2 regions of the Hydrogenophaga sp. ZJX-1 genome follow, and region 2 is predicted to be linked to the other one. Evidence: riboswitches for the same ligand, from Rfam matches in the RefSeq annotation. Region 2 holds a riboswitch; the other holds the start of a gene.
What was found. Region 2 has a riboswitch for S-adenosylhomocysteine ahead of ahcY (adenosylhomocysteinase). Riboswitches for the same ligand answer to the same signal wherever they lie in the genome.

Region 1 (8,870 bases), on a different contig from region 2:
CCTTTCGTGCAGATCCACAACGGGCACGCCGAGGCGCAGGTGTCGGTGTATGGCGGCCAGGTGTTGCGGTTCCGGCCGCGCGATGCCATCAGCGACCTGCTGTTCGTGAGCCAGCAGGCCACGTACCAGGCCGGCAAGGCGATCCGGGGCGGCGTGCCGGTGTGCTGGCCCTGGTTCGGCGCCGACCCGCAAGCGCTGGGGCGGCCCAACCACGGGTTCGCGCGCACGCGCCTGTGGTCGGTGGCCAGCACGGCGGCCCTGCCGGATGGCGCCACCCGCCTCACCCTGGCGCTGACGGACACACCCGACACACGCGCCGTCTGGCCCCACGCCTTTGAGCTGACACTGGAGATCACGGTGGGCGCCGCGCTGCGGCTGTCGCTGAGCACGCGCAACACGGGCGAGGCACCCTTCGCCCTCACGCAGGCGCTGCACACCTACCTCGCGGTGAGCGATGTAGCGCAAACCACGGTGGGCGGTCTCGACGGCTGCAACTACCTGGACAAGGCCGCTGGCGCCCACGGTGCGATCACACAGCAGCGCGGCGCGGTGCGCTTCGCGGGCGAAGTGGACCGCATCTACACCGGCGCACCCGCCGAACTGGACATCGTGGATGGCGCTTCAGGCCACACGCTGCGCATCAGCGCCGAGGGCAGCCGCACCGCCGTGGTGTGGAACCCGGGGGCGGCGCTGGCGGCCGGCATGGCCGACCTGGCGGACGGCGACCACCGGCGCTTTGTCTGCGTGGAAACCGCCAACGCGGCGGACGAGGTGGTGACGCTGTCGCCCGGCGGCGAGCACCGGCTGGTGGCCGAAATGTTCACTGTGCCGACGCGCTTCGGCGGGCCTCTTCCATCTCACGGAACCTGACGCAGGTCGGGTCGCGGGCAAACGACGCTTTGCCGCACTCGCGCAGGCGGCACAGGTCCCGGGTGAAAAAGTTGCTGCTGCCGGCGCAGGCGAGTTCCACCGTGGCGGCCGGCGCCGCGGGCGCCACGGGCGGCGCGGCGGCTCCGGTTGTTGCCACCGCTGGCGTCGCCGCCGGGGCGGCCGAAGCCGCTGCCGTTGCCGCCGCCGTGGCTTCGGCGCGGCGCCTGGCCAGCTCGGCGCGCCGGTGCTGCTCCGCCGCCGCGGCCGCGCGCTGTTGCTCCAGCGCGGCGGTGCGTGCCCGGTCCTCGCGCTCCAGGCGCTCCAGCGACAGCCGCAGGCGCTCGGCCTCCGAGAGGTGCGCCGCGTCGCCGGGCGCCGGCAAGGTGTCGGCGTGGTCCACCGTGACGAACCCTGTGGGGGCTGCCTGGGTCTGTTCCGGCGCCAGCGCCGCGGGTCCATTCGCTGGCGCGGGTGCGGTGGCCTCGGGCGTGGCGGCCTGCGATGCCGACCCGCTGGTGTGGCTCAGTTTCCACCAGGTCCCGGCGCCCGCGAGCACCAGCACCAGCCCCCAGAGCACCACCTTCCGTGTTGCGGCGCCCGCCGCCGGCAACGCCGGCATCGAACGGTGCGACGCAGAAGCGGGCAACAGGGGCACGCCGCAAGCCTGGCAAAACCGGGCGCTGGCCGGGTTGTTCTCCTGACAGGCCGGACAGACGGGCTTCGATGACCGGTCACGCCTGCGCGCCGCGTGGGGCACGGCAACCGGTGCCAGGGGCGCAGTGCATCCCCGGCAAAACTTTGCCCTGTCCCGGTTCTCCGCACCGCACGCCTGACACACCACCATGATTCATCCACCCACTGAAACTCTAGGCGCTTTCTAGCATGGCGTGCGACAGGGGCACAACACGCCAGCGCGCCAGCGGGTGAATCACTGGCGTGGGCGGTTGGTCGGCGCCCGGAAAAGGCGCCCGGGCGGGGTGCTCAGAGGTTGGTGCCGAGCCAGCGCTTGAGCTCGCCCTCGGCCACGCCGCTGCGTTGCGCCAGGTCCCGCACCTGGTCTTCGCCCAGCTTGCCGACGTTGAAGTAGGTGCTGTCGGGGTGGCTCAGGTAGAAGCCGCTCACGCTGGCGGCCGGCGTCATGGCGAGGCTTTCGGTCAGGGCCATGCCGATCTCGTCGGCCTGCAGCAGCGCGAACATGGCGCGCTTGACCGAATGGTCCGGGCAGGCCGGGTAACCGGGCGCGGGGCGGATGCCCTGGTACTGCTCCTTGATCAGCGCTTCGGTGCCGAGCGCTTCGTCGGCCGCGTAGCCCCAGAGGTCGGTGCGCACGCGGTGGTGCAGGCACTCGGCGAAGGACTCGGCCAAGCGGTCGGCCAGCGCCTTGAACAGGATGGCGTTGTAGTCGTCGTGCGCATCGAGGAACTGCTTTTCCTTCTTCTCCGCGCCCAGGCCGGCGGTGACGGCGAACAGGCCCACGTAGTCATCGGCCACACCCTTGGGCGCCACGAAATCGGCCAGGCAGCGGCTCGGGCGCATCACGCCGTCCACTTCCTGCTTCTCTGTCTGCTGGCGCAGGCCGTGCCAGGTGAGCGCGACCTGGCTGCGGGTCTCGTCGGTGTAGAGCTCTATGTCGTCGTCGTGGACCGTGTTCGCCGGGTAGAGCCCGATCACGCCGTTGGCCGACAACCAGCGGCCTTCGATGATCTTCTTCAACATGGCCTGCGCGTCGGCAAACACCTTGCGCGCCTGCTCGCCCACGACCTCGTCCTGCAGGATGGCGGGGTACGGGCCGGCGAGGTCCCAGGTCTGGAAGAACGGCGCCCAGTCGATGTACTTCGCGATCTCGGCGAGGTCGAAGTTCTTGAACTGGCGCTTGCCGATGAACTTGGGCTGGGTGGGTTTGAAGCTGGCCCAGTCGATCGGCGTCTTGTTGGCGCGCGCCTGGGCCAGCGGCCACAGCGTGACCTGCTTCTTGTTGGCGTGCTGGGTGCGCACCTTGTTGTAATCGGCGTTGAGTTCGGCGATGTAGGTCGCGGCCTGGTCGCTCAGCAGGCCCTGCGCCACGCTCACGCTGCGCGAGGCGTCGGGCACGTAGACCACCGGGCCGCTGTAGTGCGGCGCGATCTTCACGGCGGTGTGCACGCGGCTGCAGGTGGCGCCGCCGATCAGCAGCGGGATCTGCTTCTCGCGGAAGTGGGCGTCCTTCTCCATCTCGCTGGCCACGTACTGCATCTCCTCCAGGCTGGGCGTGATCAGGCCCGACAGGCCCACGATGTCGGCGCCCTCTTCTTTCGCCTTGGCCAGCACCTCGTGGCAGGGCACCATCACGCCCATGTTCACGACCTCGAAGTTGTTGCACTGGAGCACGACGGTGACGATGTTCTTGCCGATGTCGTGCACGTCGCCCTTGACGGTGGCGATGACGATCTTGCCCTTGGTCTTCACGTCCTGCCCGGCGGCGGCCTGGGCCAGCTTCTCGGCCTCGATGTAGGGCAGCAGGTGGGCCACGGCCTGCTTCATCACGCGCGCGCTCTTCACTACCTGCGGCAGGAACATCTTGCCCTGGCCGAACAGATCGCCAACGACGTTCATGCCGTCCATCAGCGGGCCTTCGATCACGTTGAGCGGACGGCCGCCCTCGGCTTCGATCTGGCGCCACATCTCTTCGGTGTCTTCGCTGATGAACTCGTTCATGCCGCGCACCAGCGCGTGGCTCAGGCGCTCGCGGATCGGCAGCGCGCGCCACTCGTTTTTCTTGCTGTCGTCCTTGGCCGCGCCCTTGGCGTTTTCGGCCACTTCCACCAGCCGTTCGCCCGCATCGGGCCGGCGGTTCAGGACCACGTCTTCCACGCGCTCGCGCAGCTCGGGCTCCAGCTCGTCGTACACGCCCACCATGCCGGCGTTGACGATGCCCATGTCCATGCCGGCTTTGATCGCGTGGTACAGGAACACGGTGTGGATCGCCTCGCGCACCGGATCGTTGCCGCGGAAGCTGAACGACACGTTGCTCACACCGCCGCTGACCTTGGCGCCCGGCAGGTGCTGCTTGATCCAGCGCGTGGCGTTGATGAAATCAACCGCGTAGTTGTTGTGCTCTTCGATGCCGGTGGCGATGGCGAAGATGTTGGGGTCGAAGATGATGTCTTCCGGCGGAAAACCCACCTCGTCCACCAGGATGCGGTAGGCGCGCTCGCAGATCTCGATCTTGCGTTCGTAGGTGTCGGCCTGGCCCTTTTCGTCGAAGGCCATCACCACGGCGGCCGCGCCGTAGCGCTTGACCAGACCGGCCTGGCGCTTGAACTCGTCCACGCCCTCTTTCATGCTGATCGAGTTGACCACGCCCTTGCCCTGCACGCAGCGCAGGCCGGCCTCGATCACCTCCCACTTGGAGCTGTCCACCATCACCGGCACGCGCGCGATGTCGGGCTCGCCGGCGATCAGGTTCAGGAACTTCACCATCGCCGCCTTGCTGTCGAGCATGGCCTCGTCCATGTTGATGTCGATCACCTGCGCGCCGTTCTCCACCTGCTGGCGCGCCACGGCCAGCGCCTGCTCGTACTCGCCGTTCAGGATCATGCGGGCGAAGGCCTTGGAGCCGGTGACGTTGGTGCGCTCGCCCACGTTGACGAACAGGCTGCCCTCGCCGATGCGCAGCGGCTCCAGGCCGGACAGCAGCATGGGGGGAACGGGTACGGAAGAAATCACGTCGGACATGGGGCTCACCAGAAAGGGTTCTGAAACTGGTGAGCGCCGTTGGGGCCGGTCTGGCCGGCGGGGCGATGAAAGCCCGGACTCTCAAGCCTGACACCGGCCCCGACACAAGCGCGTCGGGGTGGCGCTGCAGCGCTCCTTGAGAGTCCGCGATTTTAACGGGACCGGTCCAACCCCGAAAGCAACTGCACCAGCGCAAGGGGCAGATGGGCCGCCGTGGGCACCGTCCGGCAGTGGTCGCGCCCGATGGCTTGCGCCAATGTGCCCGCCTCGCCCGGCGGAAACACCAGACACCGAACCGCCACCCCCTGGGCCTCCGCTTCCCGGGCGGCGCGCTGCGCATCGGCCGGCAGGTATGCCGGGTCGTGCACGTCCACGTCGTGCAACTCGCCGTCGGTCACGACCACCACCACGCGCCGCCAGCCCGGGTGACGGCGTGCGTCCTGCGCCGTCAGGTGCAAGGCGTGGCGCAAGGCCGCACCCAGCCGGGTCGACCCTTCTGCGGCCAGACGGGGCGCCGCGGCGATCAACGCGCCCTGGCCCCAGGGCTGCAGGCAGGGCATGTGGATACGGTGCCGGCCGTGGCTCGAAAAAGCCCAGACGCCCGTTCGATGGCCCAGATGCCGCAACGCCAGCGAAGCCGTCGTCGCGGCCTGCCGGATGTCGTTCAACAGGGCTCCGGCGGTGGAGGCCGAGGCGTCCACCAGCAACAGCACGGCCAGCGGATGCGGCTGGCGCCACGGCCGCCGGTAGGCCCGGGCATCGGGCGTGCGACCCGCTCGAAGGTCCAGGCGCCCTTCCACCAGCGCGTCGATGTGAAGCTCGTCGCCCACGGCTGAACGGCCGGCGCCGGCCTGGTAACGCCCGCCCAGCCGGGCCAGCCGCTGGGCGAGCCGGTTCACGCGGCCAGGCTGTCCGGTGCGTTCGGGGCCGGCGCCAGAAAGGGGTCCAAGCGACGCGTCGTACACCCGGCACCAGCGCGGGCGGTAGCGGCCGATGCGGTGGTCCCATTCGGGGTGCAGCGCGTCGGGCGGTTCGTCGGGCGGGCCGGTGTCAGCCGCTCCATCAGCCGACGGGCCCTGGGCAGACGACGCTGACAGCGCGGGGGCACCGCTCGCCCCGGGGGCCTCGGAAACGCCACTGGCCAGCGTCGTTTCCGACGGCGGGAGGCTGTCGTCCTGCAACCAGAGGTGGCTGTTGTCATCGCGATAGCCCGCGGCCACGCGGTAGCTGCGGGCGTTGAACGGCAGGCGCATCTGCCCGATGTCATGGCCCAGCACCGACGCCGCCCGCCGCACATCGGCGGTGGTCTTCAGGGCCAGGGTGTGGCCATCGTTCTCGAAGAAGAGTTGGTGCACCCGCGCCAACCAGGGGTGGGGATCGTGGTGCGAAGGGTCCAGCAGGCTGGCCGACAGGCGTGCCAGCAGATCTTCGAAAGAGGCGCCGTACCCGGCCGCCGGGCCGGCGTGCCAGGGCCACCAGACGGCACGCAGCCCAGGCAACTCCTGCAGCGCCAGCCATTCCACGCGCGCGTCTTCCAGAACCCCGAACAAGGCCTGCTGCACCGGCTTGAGCCCCTGCCGCTCTTGCGGCTCGCCACCAAATCGCGCGTGCGCCGCCGCATGGCTGGCCACCGCGAGCGCCCCAAGGCGCCCTGGGGTGTCTGGCGCCGGTGGCAGGTGCAGGGTCCAACGCTGGTCTGGCGCGAGGGTGATCACCGGGCGCTGTTCGGGCAAGGCACCCGGCTGCGTGGCGCTGCACCAGGACTGGCCCCAGAGCGCCCGGGCCAGCGTCTGCGCCATCGGCGCACTGGCGGTCACCGGCTCAGAAGCTGGCATGGACCAGCGCACGCAGCACGTTCCCCAGTTCGGGGTCGTCGCTCAGTGGGTCTGCGATCGCCTGCACGGCCGCCGCCCGGGCCGACCGACCCGCCCGCACCAACAAGGCCGCATGCACCAGCATGCGGGTGGAGGCGCCTTCGTCCAGACCTGCGTCGTGCAGGCGCCGGGTGCGCTCGGCCAACTGCACGAACCGCTGCGCCAGCGCCTCGTCCACACCCCCTTCGTGCGCCACGATGGCCGCCTCGATGGCGGGCGCCGGGTAGTCAAAGCCGAGCGCCACAAAGCGCTGCCGGGTCGACGGTTTGAAGCCTTTGAGCAAGCCTTGGTAACCGGGGTTGTAGCTGACCACGAGCTGGAAGTCGGGGTGCGCGCGCAACAGTTCGCCGCAGCGCTCCAGCGGCAGAACACGTCGCGTGTCGGCCAGCGGGTGCAGCAGCACCGTGGTGTCGGCGCGCGCTTCCAGCAACTCGTCGAGGTAGCAGATGGCGCCGTGGCGCGCGGCCAGGGCGAGCGGTCCATCCATCCAGCGCGTGCCTTGCGCATCGAGCAGCCAGCGCCCGGCCAGATCGCCCGCGCTCAGGTCTTCATGGCAGGCCACCGTGATCAGCGGCAGCCCCAGCCGCCAGGCCATGTGCTCGACGAAGCGGGTCTTGCCGCAACCGGTCGGCCCCTTGAGCAGCACCGGCAGGCGGGCCGACCGCGCCGCGTCGAAGGCGGCCATTTCGTCGCCCACCGGCTGGTAGAACGGTTCCTCGGACAGGCGCCAGTCGGCCAGCGCATCGACGGGCTGCACGGTCAACGGTGCCCCACGGAATCGGGATTGGGAATGCCCTCGATGGGACATTCTTCCGTGCCCACCATGGGCCGCGTGATCGCTTCCACCGCCTTCTGCGTGCCCTCGGGGTCGTTGACCCAGCGCGCGTAGAAGTCGTAGGGGCAGGCCGCCGCACCCTTGTCACCCTCGCGCGAATTGATCATGCCGGTGTAGCCCCGGTGCAGCAGCTTGAACAGGTGGTTCTCGCTCTGGCCGTTCTTGCGGAAATCGCGGATCAGGCTGGTCGAGAGCGCGGCGTATTGCACGCCGTAGTCTTCTTCCCCACACTCACCCAGCGTGCGACCGTCGAAGCCGATGATGGCGCTGTGGCCGAAGTAGCTGTAGACGCCGTCCCAGCCCGCCGCGTTGGCCACCGCCACATAGCTGTTGTTGGCCCAGGCCATGGCCTTGGCCATGAGCACCTGCTGGTCCTTGGCCGGGTACATGTAGCCCTGGCAGCGCACGATGAGTTCGGCGCCCTTCATGGCGCAGTCGCGCCAGATCTCGGGGTAGTTGCCGTCGTCGCAGATGATGAGGCTGATCTTCAGGCCCTTGGGGCCTTCGCTCACATAGGTGCAGTTGCCCGGGTACCAGCCCTCGATCGGCACCCAGGGCATGATCTTGCGGTACTTCTGCACGATCTCGCCCTGGTCGTTCATCAGGATCAGGGTGTTGTAGGGCGCCTTGTAGGGGTGCTCCTCGTGCTGCTCGCCGGTGAGCGAGAACACGCCCCAGACCTTGGCCTTGCGGCAGGCCTCGGCAAAGATCTCGGTCTCGGCGCCCGGCACCGTGGCCGCCGTGTCGTACATCTCTTTCGCGTCGTACATGATGCCGTGCGTGCTGTACTCGGGAAAGATCACCAGGTCCATGCCCGGCAGGCCGGACTTCATGCCGACGATCATGTCGGCGATCTTGCGTGCGTTGTCCAGCACCTCGGCCTTGGTGTGCAGCCGTGGCATCTTGTAATTGACGACGGCCACACCGACCGTGTCCTTGCTGCTGGAAATGTCACCGTGAAACATGTCAACTCCTGTTTGATTAGGGGGGAATGGGTCGCTGGGACGCCTGCATCAGCTGGCGAGCAGCGCCTTGAGGTTGTCGTCGATGAACTTGGTATCGACCGGGTTGGCGCCGCCGCCGGCGAAGTGGCCCCAGACCCCTGGAATCGGTCTGCACACCGCGTTTGGCATATGCCGAACCTCCTCCTCGTTGTCAGCGACAGGGAAGTACAGGTCCATGGCGCCAGGCATGACCACGGCCTTGCTCTTGATCGCACCCAAGGCCTTCTTGAAGTCCCCTTTGAAGACCGGGTTGTCGCTGATGTCGCCGTTCTGCCACGTCCACAGCATGGCGAGAAGGTTGTTGGCGTCCTTGGGCAGGAAGAAGCCCTCCCAGAAGGCAACCAGGAAATCCTCCAGCGAGCTGTAGCCCATGGTGCGCCACAGCTCCTGCATGTAGAAAGGCTGCGACAGGCCCCATCCGGCATAGACGCGGCCGACGGCCCTCAAGCCCTTGTTCGGCGGCGTGTCGTACCAGCCGTTGTTCCAGGCCGCATCGCTCGTCAGGGCGGCCTTGACGCCCTCGAGAAAGACGAAGTTGTGCGGCGCCGTCTTGGCCGATCCGCAGAACGGCGC
Region 2 (8,870 bases):
CGTGGCCGATGGCGTGGTGTTCACGCTGGGGCTGGCCCGCATGGCCTGAACGCACAAAAAAAGCCCGGACGCTGGACGCGCCGGGCCTGGACTCGGGTGAAACGGTTGGGGGTCAGAACTTCCAGCCCACACCGACACCCAGCAACAGCGGGTCCACCTTCAGCTTGCCGATCTCGGTGCCTCCCGCGCTCACCTTGGTGGCGATCTGGACCTTCTTCACGTCGACGTTCAGGTACATCGTGTCGGTCAGGCGAAAGTCCATGCCCGCCTGCAGCGCCAGACCGAAGCTGTTGCGCTTGATGTCCACGCCAGCGGGCAGGTTCACCGAGCTGAAGCGGGTGTAGTTCAGGCCCGCGCCCACGTACGGCTTGAAGGCCCCCAGGTCCGTGAAGTGGTACTGCACCGTCAATGTGGGGGGCAGGTGCTTCAGGCTGCCGATGGGGGCGCCGCCCGCGGTCAGTGTGTGCTTCTGGGGCACGGTCAGGATCAGTTCGGCCGCCAGGTTCGAACTCATGAAATAGGTGAAATCAACTTCGGGCAGCCACTTGTCGTTGACGGCGAGGTCCAGGCCCGTGCTGTCCTTGTTGGCGCTGTCCAGGTGAACGGCGCGGGCACGCACCAGCAGGTTTCCTGCCTTGAAGTCCTGCGCCAGTGCGGCGCCCGATCCCAGCAAGCAGAGAGCGGCAACGGCAACGATGTGCTTCTTCATGGTCTTCCTTCAGTCCTTGACACGGGAACATTCCCGGCAGGCATTACAGAAGACCCGGCATGGGACCCATTTGCTAAAGATCAAACGGCACCGCGCACAAATACGGTGCGGCGCCGGAAATGCGGACGAATTGATTCAGATCAATCCCCAGCCAGCGCCTCCAGCAGCGCACGGTCGTAGACCGGATGGGTGCCGATGTCGTTGTGGTTGGCGCCCGCCACCACGACCGTACGCGCAACACCCGGCTTGAAATGCATGGCAAGTTGCGCCGTGCGCCCGGGCCGGATCAGCGTGTCGTGTTCGGCGACGATGAGCGTGGTGGGCGCGCTGATGCGACCGGCCACCGCCGCCGAATCGAAACGGTCCCGGATCAGCCAGCGCACCGGCAACCAGGGGTAGTGCTCGACCGCCACGTTCTCGATGCTGTCGTAGGGCGTGATCAGGGCCAGCCGGGCCACCGACCGCTCGCTCGCGAGGCGGGCGGCGACGCCGCTGCCCAGGCTGCGGCCGATCACATTGATCTCCGCGTGCTCGCGCCGCACATGCTCGTACAGCGCGAGGGCGTCTGCGTGCAGGGCGGGCTCGCCGGGTTCACCCGTGCTCTGCCCGTAGCCGCGGTAGTGCATCAGATACAGCGCATGGTCGGGAAACAGGCGCTCGAGCTGGGGCCGGGTGCCCGACACGTCCTCGGCGTTGCCACCGAAATAAAGGATCGCCGGCGCGCCGGGCCTCGACCGCAGGCTGATCTGCAGCGTGGCACCGTCCACCGGCAGCGTCAGCGAATCACCCGCCTGCCGGGCCGGCTGCGGGTGGTACAGCATCGAACGTTGCCAGGCATCCCTGTCACTGCAACCCGCCAGGTACAGCAGCGCCAGCCCGGCGGCGGCCCAGAGCCGCATCAGGCGCAGAGCCTGGAGGATTCGCATGGCAGGTTCAACTCCACCACCGGAGCGCGTGCCCCATCCCAGCGCACGCCGAAGATCCGGCTTCGCCGGTCCAAGGGCGTGGTCCCCCCTTGGGGGGGAAGCCGCGAAGCGGCGCAGGGGGGGTCACACCCTGCTCAGCGCCTGCTCCAGATCGGCGATCAGGTCGTCGATGTGTTCGATGCCGATCGACAGGCGAACCATCTCCGGGCTCACGCCGGCTTTCTTCATTTCGTCGGCGTTGAGCTGGCGGTGGGTGGTGGTGGCCGGGTGGCAGGCCAGCGACTTGGCATCGCCGATGTTCACCAGGCGCGTGAACAGCATCAGTGCGTCCTGGAAACGCGCGCCGGCCGCGATGGCGTCGGTCGACTTCAGGCCAAAGCTGATGATGCCGGACGCCTTGCCGTCCATGTATTTCTGCACCAGCGCGTGGTCTTTGTGGTCGGACAGGCCGGCGTAGTTGACCCAGTCCACCTTGGGGTGGTTTTGCAGACGCGTGGCGATCTTGACCGCGTTCTCGCAGATGCGGTCCATGCGCAACGCCAGCGTCTCGATGCCCTGCAGGATCTGGAACGCGTTCATGGGCGAGAGCGCCGCGCCCATGTTGCGCAGCGGCACCACGCGGGCGCGCCCGATGTAGGCGGCTGCGCCCAGCGCTTCGGTGTAGACCACGCCGTGGTAGCTCACGTCGGGCTCGTTCAGGCGCTTGAAGCGCGCCTTGTGCTCGGCCCAGGGGAACTTGCCGCTGTCGACGATGGCGCCGCCGATGGTGGTGCCGTGGCCGCCCAGGTATTTGGTCAGCGAGTGCACCACGATGTCGGCACCGTGTTCGAACGGGCGGCACAGGTAGGGGCTGGACACGGTGTTGTCCACGATCAGCGGCAGGCCGGCCGCGTGGGCCACGGCGGCGAGCGCGCCGATGTCGGTCACGTTGCCCAGCGGGTTGCCCACCGATTCGCAGTAGATCGCCTTGGTGCGCTCGTCGATCAGCGCGGCGAAGGCCGCCGGGTCACGCGGATCGGCGAAGCGCACCGTGATGCCCTGCTGCGGGAAGGTGTGGGCGAACAGGTTGTAGGTGCCACCGTAGAGCGTGGAGGCCGAAACGATGTTGTCGCCGGTTTCGGCGATGGTCTGGATCGCCGCCGTGATGGCCGCCATGCCCGAGGCCATGGAGAGTGCGCCCACGCCGCCTTCGAGCGCCGCCAGGCGCGCTTCGAGCACGCCGTTGGTGGGGTTCATGATGCGGCTGTAGATGTTGCCCGCGACCTTGAGGTCGAACAGGTCGGCACCGTGCTGCGTGTCGTCGAACGCGTAGGCCACGGTCTGGTAGATCGGCACCGCCACCGCCTTGGTGGTGGGATCGGGGGTGTAGCCGCCGTGCACGGCGATGGTTTCGATTCTCATGCGGTCTCCAGGAGGTTGTTGTTGGGCGGACGGGGGATCATTCTCTCAGCAGCTCCACCATGGTCACGCCGCGGTGGCGCACACCCAGGGCGGTGATCGCGGCCTGGCTCAGATCGATGATGCGGCGGTGTTTGTAGGGACCACGGTCGTTGATGCGCACCACCACTTCCTTGCCGGTTTGCACGCTGCGCACCCGCACCTTGGTGCCGAAGGGCAGGGTCTTGTGCGCGGCGGTGAAATCGTGCATGTCGTAGCGTTCACCGCTGGCCGTGCGCCGGCCGTGAAAACGGTTGCCGTACCAGGACGCCAGTCCTTTGTCGATCAGCGGCGCCGAACTGGACGGTACGGCCAGCGGGTCGTCGTCCCGAGGAGGCGCTTCGGCGGCGGTCGGGTCGGGCACCGCAACCTCACCGGAAGGCACCGGCTGCGATGGGGACGGGTCCGCGGGCGCTGCACGGACCGCCGTGTCGATGGGCGCATCCACCCGCACGGGCGTGGGCACGGCGCACGCGGTCAGCAGCGCAGCCAGCAGGACCGGCGCCAGACGCAGGCGACCGGTGGGGTGTTTCCAGGTGCGGGGCATGGCGTTTCCTCTCTGCATTCCGGGCCAGCCCCCGACCTTAACCCAGCCCAAGACGCTTCACGATCTCCAGCGTCGCCACGCTCTGGTTCATGGTGTAGAAGTGCAAAGCAGGCACACCGGCGTTGCGCAGCTGGTCACACAGGTCGGTGACCACGTCAAGGCCGAAGGCCTTGATGGAAGCGATGTCGTCGCCATAGGCCTGCAGGCGCAGGCGGATCCAGCGCGGGATCTCGGCGCCACACGCGTCGGAAAAGCGCATCAGCTGGGTGGAACTGGTGATCGGCATGATGCCCGGCACCACCGGCGCGTCGACACCGAGCTTGCGCGCCTCATCGACGAAGCGGAAGTAGGCATCGCTGTTGTAGAAGTACTGCGTGATGGCCGAGTCGGCGCCGGCGCGCACCTTGGTGGCGAAGGCCTGCAGGTCCGACTCGGGCGATTTCGCCTGCGGGTGCACCTCGGGATAGGCGGCCACCTCGATGTGGAAGTCGCGCCCGGTCTCGGCGCGGATGAAGGCCACGAGGTCGCTCGCGTAGTGGAACTCGCCGCCGATGCCGTAGCCGCTGGGCAGGTCGCCGCGCAAGGCCACCAGGCGCTTGACACCCATGGCCTTGAGCGTGGTCAGCTGCTCACGCACGCTGGCCTTGGTGGCGCCGATGCACGAGAAGTGTGAGGCCGCGTCCACGCCCTCGGCGAGGATGGCGCCCACGGTGTCGAAGGTGCCCTGCTGCGTGGAGCCTCCCGCGCCGTAGGTGACCGAGCAGAACTCGGGCTTCTGCCCATACAGCTGCTGCCGAACGGCACGCAGTTTCTCGGCGCCTTCGGGCGTCTTGGGCGGGAAGAATTCAAAACTCACTGGCAACGCCATGGTGATTCCTTGTCGAGCGTCGGGCCTGCTAGGCGGCTTCAAGCAGCCCGCTTCGCCCAGACGAAAAATTCGCGGTTGCCGTCACCACCGGTGATGGCACTTTCAAAATAGTCCTGCAGCGCCAGGCCGTTGTCCAGGCAGGCCCGTGCAATGCGCTCGCGCACCAGCACATAGCTCGCCGCGTCCTTCACCAGGCCTCCCTTGCCGATCTGGCCCGGTTGCAGTTCGAACTGCGGCTTGACGAGCATCAGCAGGCTGCCTTGTGGTTTGAGCAGCGGCACGATGGCCGGCCAGACCAGCGTCTGCGAGATGAACGACAGGTCGCCCACGACCAGGTCGAACGGTGCGGCGGCATTTTCGCCGGCCGCATCCACCAGCTGCTGCGCCGTCAACTCGCGCGCGTTGCATTTTTCAATACAGACCACACGTTCGTCGACCCGCAGCTTCGGGTGCAACTGGCTCTGGCCCACGTCCACGCCCACCACCTGGGCGGCACCGCGCTGCAGCAGGCAGTCGGTAAAACCACCGCTGCTCTGCCCCACGTCGAGGCAGCGTTGACCGGTCACGTCCAGACCGCAATGCGTGAGCGCGCCGTCGAGCTTGAGCCCGCCGCGCGACACGAAACGCGACTCCGCCGTGTCCAGCAGCTCCAGCTCCACCGTCTCACGCAGCTCGTCGCCGTTTTTGCTCACTGCTTTCCAGTCGCCGCCAGGCAGACGCCAGCGCACCCCCGCAGCGATCAGCCGCTGGGCCTGCGAGCGCGAAGCGGCGAGGCCTCGCTCGACAATCAACTGATCAGCACGCATGGGTGGCACAGAGCAACGAATAGAGCAACCTCGTCGGAGCGAAACGAGCGGTCCGAAGGCCGCGAGCCCCAGGGCGCCGTGGAACTGGCTTTGCCGGGCCGCCAGCGCCGCCCCCTGGGGGGTGACGCCGAAGGCGGCGCGGGGGGGATCAATACCGATACGTGTCCGGCTTGTACGGGCCTTGTTTCGGCACGCCGATATAGGCCGCCTGCTCGTCGCTCAGTTCGCTCAGCATCGCGCCGACCTTCTTCAGGTGCAGGCGCGCGACCTTCTCGTCCAGGTGCTTGGGCAACACATAGACCTTGCCGTTTTCGTAGTAGTCGCTGTGCGTGAACAGCTCGATCTGCGCAATGGTCTGGTTGGCAAACGAAGACGACATCACGAAACTGGGGTGGCCGGTGCCGCAGCCCAGGTTCACCAGGCGGCCTTTGGCCAGCAGGATGATCTTCTTGCCGTCCGGGAAGATCACGTGGTCCACCTGGGGCTTGATCTCTTCCCACTGGCATTTCTCTTCCAGCTTGGCGACCTGGATCTCGTTGTCGAAGTGGCCGATGTTGCAGACGATGGCCTGGTCCTTCATGGCGGCCATGTGTTCGAAGGTGATCACATCGCGGTTGCCGGTGGTGGTCACGAAGATGTCGGCCTTGTCGGCGGCGTATTCCATCGTGACGACCCTGTAGCCTTCCATCGCGGCCTGCAGCGCGTTGATGGGGTCGATCTCGGTCACCCAGACCTGGGCGCTCAGGGCGCGCAGGGCCTGGGCCGAGCCCTTGCCCACGTCGCCGTAACCGGCCACGCAGGCAACCTTGCCGGCGATCATCACGTCGGTGGCGCGCTTGATGCCGTCCACCAGCGATTCGCGGCAGCCGTAGAGGTTGTCGAACTTGCTCTTGGTCACCGAGTCATTGACGTTGATCGCGCGGAACATCAGGCTGCCCTTGGCCGACATTTCCTTCAGGCGGTGCACGCCCGTGGTGGTCTCTTCGGTCACGCCGATGATCTCAGCGCTCTTGCGGCTGTACCAGGTGCTGTCAACGGCGAGCTTGGCCTTGATGGCCGCAAACAGGATGCGCTCTTCTTCGCTGCCGGGGTTGGCCAGCACGCTCTGGTCCTTCTCGGCCTGCTTGCCCAGGTGCATCAGCAGCGTGGCGTCGCCGCCATCGTCCAGGATCATGTTCGGGCCTTCGCCTTCGCTGCCCTTGGGGCCGAAGTCGAAGATGCGGTGGGTGTAGTCCCAGTAGTCGGTCAGGGTTTCGCCCTTGACGGCGAACACCGGCGTGCCGGCGGCGGCGATCGCGGCGGCGGCGTGGTCCTGCGTCGAGAAGATGTTGCAGGAAGCCCAACGCACTTCGGCGCCCAGCGCTTGCAGGGTCTCGATCAGCACGGCCGTCTGGATGGTCATGTGCAGCGAGCCGGTGATGCGCGCGCCCTTGAGCGCCTGCTTGGGTGCGAACTCTTCGCGGATGGCCATCAGGCCGGGCATCTCGGTCTCGGCGATGCGGATTTCCTTGCGGCCCCAATCGGCCAGGCCGATGTCGGTGATGACGCAGTCGGCGTTGACGGCGTTGGGAATGCGTGCGTTCATGGTTCGCTCCAGTTGAGGTTGGCAAAAACCACTGGACGCGGGGGCAAAAAAAAGCCCATCGCACGTTCAGTGGATGAGCGTCGTTGCATGGATTTCCGAGCCTCACGCCCCGCGCTGACCGGTGGTCAGGGGTGCGCTGCAACGCTCCTCGGATCGCAAGATTCTACCGCAGACGGGTTTTTTTGACATCTGCGAAACTGTTCAACCTTTATGCCTCATCTCTCGCTTTCAGACTGGCCGGCGGCCGCGCGCAGCCACATCCACGGTGTGCTCACCGACATCGACGACACCCTCACCAGCGGAGGGGCGATCACGCCCGACGCGCTGGCCGCCCTGCACGCGCTGCGCGCCGCGGGCCTGCCGGTGTTCGCCATCACCGGCAGGCCCGCGGGCTGGAGCGAAGCCTTTGCGCTGGACTGGCCGGTCAACGCCATCGTGGCCGAAAACGGTGCCGTGGCGCTGTCGCGCGGCGCGGACGGCGGGCTGCACAAGACCTACCTGCAGGACACCGCCACACGGCAAACAAACTTCGCGCGCCTGCAGGCGGTGGCGCAGCGCATCCTGGCCGAGCTGCCGCAGACCCGCCTGTCGCAGGACAGTCCCGGGCGCGAGACCGACATCGCCATCGACCACAGCGAGTTCACCCAGCTGGACGGCGCAACCATCGCGCAGGTGGTGCGCCTGATGCAGGCGGGCGGCCTGAATGCCACCGTGAGCTCCATCCACGTCAACGGCTGGATCGGCCAGCACGACAAGCTGGCGGGCGCGCGCTGGGTCGTGCACGAACAACTCGGCCGGGATCTGGACGCCGAGCTCGACCACTGGGTCTACGTCGGCGACTCGACCAACGACGCGGTCATGTTCGGCCACTTCCCGCACAGCGTGGGCGTGGCCAACGTGGCGCGGTTCTGGGACCGGCTCACGCACCGGCCGCGCTATGTGACAGCGGGCGAACGTGGTGTCGGCTTTGCCGAGGTGGTGCGGGCCCTGCTGGACGGCCGCGGGACGAAGGCCGCGGCATGAGCGAACACCCGCTGCCTCCGGTCCACAGCGGCACCACCCTCCCGACGGTGGCGCCGACCCACGCACGGCTGGGCCTGGTGGCCATCTTCGGCTCCACGTTCTTCGAGCTGGTGGGCTACTTCATGCTCATGCCGCTGTTGCTGTTGCGCCTCAAGGGCGACGGTGTGTCCAACGCGCTGGCGGGCCTGCTGGCGGCCACAGGCTGGGTGGGCGTGTTCGCCATCACGTCGTTTGCTTCGGCCATCACGCAGCGGCTGGGGCGCAGGCCCACGCTGTGGCTGGCGGCGCTGGTGCCGGTGCTCAGCACGACCGGCTTCCTGTTCACCAGCTGGCTGCCCGCCTGGTTTGTGTTCGAGTTTGTGGCCGGCGCTGCGTCAGGCCTGCGCTGGGTGCTGGCCGAAGCGGTGGTGGCCGAGTTCGCGTCACCCCGCCAGCGCGGGCGCATGGTGGGCCTGTTCGAAACCATGGTCGGCACCACCTTCGTGATAGGCCCCGCGCTGCTGGCGGCCGTGGGTGCGCAGAGCGCGCTGGCGTTGTGGCTGGTGCTCGCCAGCATGAGCATCGGCCTGGTGTGGAGCCTGCTGATCCCGCCGCTGCCTCGCGCCCACGATGCCCACAGCGCGCGCGTCGGTCTGCACGGCGTGTGGCACGCGCTGCGCGCGCACCCGCTGATCATGACGGTGGGTTTTGTCGGTGGGTTTTTTGAGAGCGGGCTCACGTCCATCCTGCCGCTGTACGGCCTGGCCCTGGGCCTGGGTGCCACGGCGGCGGCCCTGCTGGTCTCGGCCAGCGGTCTGGGCAGCGCGCTCATGATGCTGCCCGCCGGGTTGCTGGCCGACCGGCTGAGCGCACACCCGCGCTGGGGCAGCGCAGGTCGCGCACGGCTGGCGATCATGCACGCCTGCGCATTGGTCACACTGGCGGCCACGGCGCTGATTCCTTTCGTGGCCGGCACGCCCTGGCTGGCGG

Region 1: linked by a shared signal. The riboswitch ahead of metH (methionine synthase) and the one ahead of ahcY (adenosylhomocysteinase) in region 2 are both predicted to bind S-adenosylhomocysteine.

Annotation. Positions count from the first base shown of each region.
Region 1 is NZ_JBMBRA010000005.1:173,225-182,094, forward strand. It holds gene ACN5W5_RS15835 (D-hexose-6-phosphate mutarotase) at 1-870, shown strand, start outside; gene ACN5W5_RS15840 (hypothetical protein) at 821-1,525, opposite strand; partial or broken gene ACN5W5_RS15845 (DUF7577 domain-containing protein) at 1,538-1,714, opposite strand; gene metH (methionine synthase) at 1,852-4,584, opposite strand; S-adenosyl-L-homocysteine riboswitch at 4,609-4,728, opposite strand; gene ACN5W5_RS15855 (VWA domain-containing protein) at 4,737-6,419, opposite strand; gene ACN5W5_RS15860 (CbbQ/NirQ/NorQ/GpvN family protein) at 6,406-7,266, opposite strand; gene ACN5W5_RS15865 (aliphatic amidase) at 7,218-8,258, opposite strand; gene ACN5W5_RS15870 (alpha/beta fold hydrolase) at 8,307-8,870, opposite strand, start outside.
Region 2 is NZ_JBMBRA010000003.1:596,584-605,453, forward strand. It holds gene ACN5W5_RS11665 (sensor histidine kinase) at 1-49, shown strand, start outside; gene ACN5W5_RS11670 (OmpW/AlkL family protein) at 113-709, opposite strand; gene ACN5W5_RS11675 (alpha/beta hydrolase) at 850-1,635, opposite strand; gene ACN5W5_RS11680 (O-acetylhomoserine aminocarboxypropyltransferase/cysteine synthase family protein) at 1,759-3,036, opposite strand; gene ACN5W5_RS11685 (septal ring lytic transglycosylase RlpA family protein) at 3,074-3,619, opposite strand; gene metF (methylenetetrahydrofolate reductase [NAD(P)H]) at 3,657-4,487, opposite strand; gene ACN5W5_RS11695 (TlyA family RNA methyltransferase) at 4,526-5,293, opposite strand; gene ahcY (adenosylhomocysteinase) at 5,442-6,878, opposite strand; S-adenosyl-L-homocysteine riboswitch at 6,947-7,034, opposite strand; gene ACN5W5_RS11705 (HAD-IIB family hydrolase) at 7,089-7,901, shown strand; gene ACN5W5_RS11710 (MFS transporter) at 7,898-8,870, shown strand, end outside.